2 regions of the Exiguobacterium sp. s57 genome follow, and region 2 is predicted to be linked to the other one. Evidence: predicted binding sites of a transcription regulator. Region 2 holds the regulator's gene; the other holds the start of a gene.

Region 1 (3,194 bases), 450 kb from region 2:
TTGATCTCAGAGTGCATATAGTTAACTTTGATTCCGGCCTCCCGTAAGTAATCAGACAAGTCTTCCGCCATTTTCTTCGTGAGCGTCGTCACGAGGACACGTTCCTCTCGCTTGATGCGCTCGCGGATCTGATCCATCAAGTAGTCGATCTGTCCTTTGATCGGATGAATCTCAATTGTCGGGTCGAGGAGACCCGTCGGTCGGATAATCTGTTCAATCATGTCCGGCGTATGTTCGAGCTCATACGGGCCCGGTGTCGCCGAGATGAAGATGGCCTGGCTCAACTTCTTCTCGAACTCGTCGAACTTGAGCGGCCGGTTGTCCTTCGCCGACGGCAGACGGAAACCGTGGTCGACGAGCACTTGTTTCCGTGCTTGGTCCCCGTTATACATCCCGCGCACTTGCGGGAGCGTCACGTGCGACTCATCCGCGATGAGCAAGAAGTCTTTCGGGAAGTAATCGATGAGCGTGTACGGTGTCGCGCCTGCCTCCGTCAAGTTCAAATGGCGCGAATAGTTCTCGATGCCTGAACAGTAACCCATCTCACGCATCATCTCGAGATCGTAGTTCGTCCGCTGCTCGAGACGTTGCGCCTCGAGTAACTTGCCTTCTTCACGGAACTTCTCAAGCTGTTGTTCGAGTTCGGCCTCGATGTTGACGATCGCTTTTTGTAACTTTTCATCACGTGTGACGAAGTGGGATGCTGGGAAAATCGATACATGCTCGCGATCGGCGATGATTTCGCCGGTAAGCGGGTCCATCTCGCGAATCCGATCAATCTCGTCCCCGAAAAACTCGACACGCAAGCACTGCTCATCACGTGACGCCGGGAAGATTTCAACGACGTCCCCACGGACACGGAACCGCCCCCGTTGGAAGTCGATGTCGTTCCGTTCATATTGGATGTCGATCAATTTGCGAAGCATTTGATCGCGCCCCATTTCTTTCCCGACACGAAGACTCAAGACGAGACTGTTATATTCTTCCGGGTTACCGAGACCGTAGATGCACGATACCGAAGCGACGATGATGACATCATCGCGCTCGAACAGAGCCGAGGTCGCCGAGTGGCGAAGTTTATCGATCTCATCGTTAATCGAAGCATCTTTTTCGATAAACGTATCGGTCGAAGGCACGTACGCCTCTGGCTGATAGTAATCGTAATAGCTGACGAAATATTCGACGGCGTTGTTCGGGAAGAATTCTTTGAACTCGGAGTAGAGCTGTCCGGCGAGCGTCTTGTTGTGGGCGAGGACGAGTGTCGGTTTCTTCACTTCCTGGATGACATTCGAGACGGTGAACGTCTTCCCCGTACCGGTCGCCCCGAGGAGCGTCTGGTACCGTTCACCCCGATTCAAACCTTCGACAAGCTGTCGAATCGCTTCAGGTTGGTCACCTCCTGGTTGAAATTCAGATTGTAATGCAAACGGAATTGATTCCATAAGATACTCCTCACCTTCTCATTTCATAAGTGTCTTGATTATACCATATACACGAACAAATATTCGCTTCTCAACTTTTACTGAGAACGTCTTTATAGAAGAAACGTCATTTGTGCATCGCTTAATATTTTTCCTTAACCGTCTCAAAAGAAACATTCAAATCGTTCAGAAAGATCCATTTGTTCAATTTGTAAAGGTTACTTTTGTAACATAGGAGACGAATGACCAAACAATGGACCATATTCCTATTCAATTGAAATCCCCCCAGTTTTCATGATGAATCATCTATTTCTTATTAGTTCCGCTCTCTACTCATCATTTTTATGAAGTTTACAGGTGTAAATGTGAACATTTTTAGGAAAAAAGTATGATTTTTGAAAAACGCTGTTTTAAAACGCTTACATTTTGGGCATATAATGAAGTGGTAAGTCAAATTGCATAAGGGAGAAAGGGGAGTATCACATGTCAGCATTTGTCAGTGAAATTATTGGTACGATGCTATTGATTCTGCTCGGTAACGGTGTCGTCGCCGGCGTCGTCCTCCGCCATTCCAAAGCGGAAAACTCTGGCTGGATTGTCATCACAATGGGTTGGGGTCTCGCCGTTATGGTCGGGGTCTACGCAGCCGGTATTTACGGAGGTGCACACATCAACCCTGCCGTCACGATTGGTCTCGCGACAGCAGGCGAATTCCCATGGGCGGATGTCCCACTCTACATCCTCGCTCAGTTTATCGGAGCCATCATTGGGGCATGTTTGGTTTATATCCACTATAAACCGCACTATGATGCAACGGACGACCCAGGTTTGAAACTGGCGACGTTCTCGACGGCTCCTGGTATTCGAAGCACACCTTTCAACTTGATTGGTGAGATTATCGGAACGTTCGTCCTTGTCTTCGGTCTATTGTCATTCGGGGCAAACACCTTCGCGGACGGACTTAATCCGCTCATCGTCGGCTTCTTGATCGTATCGATCGGTCTTTCGCTCGGTGGTACGACCGGGTATGCAATTAACCCGGCACGTGACCTCGGTCCGCGTATCGCTCACGCATTTCTTCCGATTAAAGGAAAAGGCTCGTCAGATTGGGGATATTCATGGATCCCGGTCGTCGGTCCAATTATCGGCGCGATTATCGCCGCACTCATTTATGGCCTTCTCGTCTCGTAACACAATATTTTGAAGGAGGAAATCACATATGGCGAAAGAAAAACGTTATATTTTAGCACTAGACCAAGGAACGACAAGTTCACGGGCAATCATCTTTGACCATGACGGAAAAATTGTCACGGTCGCACAACGCGAATTTAAACAGTATTTCCCAAAACCAGGCTGGGTCGAACATAACGCCAATGAGATTTGGGGTTCTGTCCTCGCCGTCATGGCGGAAGCATTTGGTTCGGCAGACATCGATCCGAACGAGATCGCAGGAATCGGAATCACGAACCAACGTGAAACAGCAGTCGTTTGGGAGAAAGAAACAGGACGCCCTGTATATAACGCAGTTGTTTGGCAATCACGACAAACCGCTGACATTTGTGAAGAACTAAAAGCAGCCGGTCATTCTGATATGGTGCGTGACAAGACGGGCCTTCTCATCGATGCTTACTTCTCTGGGACAAAGGTCAAGTGGATTTTGGACAACGTCGAAGGCGCACGTGAAAAAGCCGAGAACGGAGAACTTCTCTTCGGTACAATCGACACGTGGCTCATCTGGAAACTTTCAGGTGGAACGGCCCACGTGACAGACTA
Region 2 (3,194 bases):
CACTGCAGTTTGTAACCCGACTGTGAACTCATACAAGCGTCTCGTACCAGGCTACGAAGCACCTTGCTACGTTGCATGGAGCGCACGCAACCGTTCACCGCTCGTACGTGTGCCAGCAGCACGTGGTCTCTCGACTCGTATCGAAGTACGTTCGGTTGACCCGGCAGCGAACCCGTATCTCGCACTTGCTGCGCTCTTAGCTTCAGGTCTTGACGGAATCGAAAAAGATTTGAATGCACCAAAACCAATCGACAGCAACATCTACGTGATGGACAAACCTGAGCGTGTAGCGAACGGAATCGACGATCTTCCGGCGACACTCTTTGACGCACTCGAAGTCCTTCGTGCAGACAAGGTCGTCATGGAATCGCTCGGTGAACACATTGGTGAACATTTCCTCGAGTTAAAAGAAATCGAGTGGGATATGTTCCGTATGCAAGTAACAGAGTGGGAACGAGATCAGTACTTGACGCTCTACTAATAGAAGAAATATGCAAAAGAGCAATGAATGACTTTCCTCAGAAGTGTCGTTCATTGCTCTTTTTTGTTGAGTTTCAGATGAAGCAGAAATGTAAAAGGATCACCTCCACGAGCGTGGAAGTGATCCTTTGTTAGTTAAAACGCTTTTTTTAAAAACGTTGATGTGTAGTCGAGTGTCGTATGGAGTGTCGTCGCGAAGACGAGTCCTAGAAAGAAAGACATGCCATGAACGTCCACCCATGAGCGAATTTCCGTTTCGTATGCCGTGAATGGTAAGAGAAGCACCAATGGGAAACCGATATATACAATCCGAATCACATCGCTCAAACCAGGAAAATGCGATAGTAGAGAGCGATGCGGCATAAGTTTCACATATGGGAGCCAAATCAATTTGAGTGGTCCCCATCGATAATACGCATCTGATTTTAAATCGAGGTCCGGGGAGAGCCAGAGCGTTCCAATAATCGCACCGATTATGAATGCGAGCGGGACGTCTAAATCAATAAAAGGCGTGGCAACCGCAAGTGCGCCGGTTGCCACGAGATTCGTACGGGTATGGGTCTTACCGCTAGCCATTAATGAATTGTCCGGTATACGCCGATAACTTTCCCTAAAATTGAGACGTTGTCAAAATACATCGCTTCTAACTCGTCGTTTTCCGGTTGAAGACGGACTTTTGAAGCTTCCTTATAAATACGCTTCACAGTCGCCTCGCCCTCTTCTGTCATGGCGACGACAATCTCTCCATTGTCGGCAGTGCTCTGTTGGCGGACGAGCACACGGTCTCCGTCCAAAATCCCTGCATTGATCATTGAATCTCCAGAAACGGACAGCATATAGACGTTATCTGAACCAACGATATGTGCCGGAAGAGGGAAGTGCTCTTCCACGTTTTCGATGGCGGTGATCGGTGTCCCCGCGGTGACTTTCCCGATGACCGGAACGTACATGACGGACTCTTGCTCCTCCATTGTGGATGCATCTTCACTCAGAATTTCAATTGCACGGGGCTTCGTCTTATCCCGACGAATCAAACCGCGTTTCTCTAGGCGATCTAGATGACCATGTACGGTCGAACTAGAGGCAAGACCGACTGCTTCTCCAATCTCACGAACAGAGGGTGGATAGCCTTTTGCCCGAACTTCGTCTTTGATGAAATCAAGAATTTGTTGTTGTCGCGCTGACATTTTTTTCATTATGTTCACCTCGATATAATCGAATAAACTGCAATCGCATCCTATTCTTTATGTATTTAGTGTAACACAAGAACACATGAGCGTACAAACATTCGTTCGTTATTTTCCCTTGACCGAACACGAGTTCTTGTTTTATGATAAGAACAGATAAACGAACAAACGTTCTAACGAACATACATTCTTATACAGGAGGTAAGGGAATCATGAAAGATACACTCAACGGAATCATTTTAGTCGGAATGCTCTTAGTCGGGATGTTCGCCTTTTATTTAGCTGGGGAGGTGCGTGGGGGAACGACACCAGTTGAACCGATCATGACATCGGAACGTACGATTGAAGAAGAGGTCGCCTATGTCGAGGCAGAGTCGATTGAAGCGCAAATCATGGCAGAGCGAGAAGAACATAATGAACGAAAAACAAAATGGTATGCCGCTGAGTGATCGTTCAGCATTGCGAACCGTTCTCAAACTGTGTATCGTAAGGAATGAATGCGATGAAAGGGAGTGATGCGATGCGAGTCGTCATCTATTGTCGGGTATCGACGAACAAGTCTACCCAAGAGACATCACTCAGTCGGCAAGTCGAAGAATTACAAGAACTAGCTTCGCGTTTAGGGGCCGACATTATAGATGTCATCACAGAACAAGAGAGCGGTTATGAAGTTAATCGACAGGGGCTGCTCAATTTACTTGACCACGTATCGACATCTCAGTTGGATGCCGTGCTCGTCACCGATGACAGTCGTTTAGGACGAGGAAATGCCAAAATTGCGATACTACACACATTAATGAAGCATGATGTGCGATTGTTGACGATGCAGTCGACTTCGGATTACGTTGTTTCTGATGCTGAGAAGATGGTGTTAGAGATTGTTAGTGTCGTCGAAGAGTATCAACGGAAAATTCATAACGCGAAGATTTCCCGCGGAATGCGTCGTGCGGTCGCCAACGGTTTCAATCCACAACGTAATATTGAGAACAATGATCAAGGTGGCCGACATCGGATTGAAGTTCCGATTGAAGAGATTATTCAATTGCGCGAGCGGGGGTTGACGTTTGCCGAGATTGCGGCGACACTTCGCGGATTCGGATACGAAGTATCAAAAGCGACGGTCAACCGACGCTATCTCGAACACCGGTCAGTTGCTGAAACTTGATTCTTCCTCTCTGATTTTGTAAAGTAGAAGAACAAATTCACGAGAGAGGGGGCGAGTCATATGTTAGCACCCGGACAATTGGAGCGAATCAATTTCCTCGCCAACAAAGCGAAGACAGAAGGACTATCTCAAGAAGAGATGAACGAACAACAAGACTTGCGTCAAGAATATTTGAAGGCGTTCCGTCAATCTTTCAAGTCTCAAATGATGGGCATGAAAGTCGTTGACCCAGAAGGAAACGACGTCACGCCAGAGAAATTGAAAGAAGAACAAAAACGCCATCGTGGTGAGTGATGCTGAATGCACATCCTATTTCGCATAGGATGTGCATTTTTGTTATACACGAACAATCATCAGACGAA

Evidence for each region. Region 2 encodes LexA, which represses DNA repair genes until DNA is damaged. Its sites were predicted from a motif close to CGAACATATGTTCG; they were not measured.
Region 1: a site for LexA is predicted at 1,495-1,508, ahead of uvrB (excinuclease ABC subunit UvrB). Genes of this name have one in related genera too.

The regions. Positions count from the first base shown of each region.
Region 1 covers NZ_JACSKR010000001.1:997,333-1,000,526, forward strand. The annotation lists gene uvrB (excinuclease ABC subunit UvrB) at 1-1,442, opposite strand, end outside; gene KNO98_RS05075 (MIP/aquaporin family protein) at 1,905-2,612, shown strand; gene glpK (glycerol kinase GlpK) at 2,641-3,194, shown strand, end outside.
Region 2 covers NZ_JACSKR010000001.1:547,299-550,492, reverse strand. The annotation lists gene glnA (type I glutamate--ammonia ligase) at 1-481, shown strand, start outside; gene KNO98_RS02820 (metal-binding protein) at 616-1,056, opposite strand; gene lexA (transcriptional repressor LexA) at 1,056-1,676, opposite strand; gene KNO98_RS02810 (hypothetical protein) at 1,880-2,116, shown strand; gene KNO98_RS02805 (YneB family resolvase-like protein) at 2,188-2,832, shown strand; gene KNO98_RS02800 (DUF896 domain-containing protein) at 2,893-3,126, shown strand.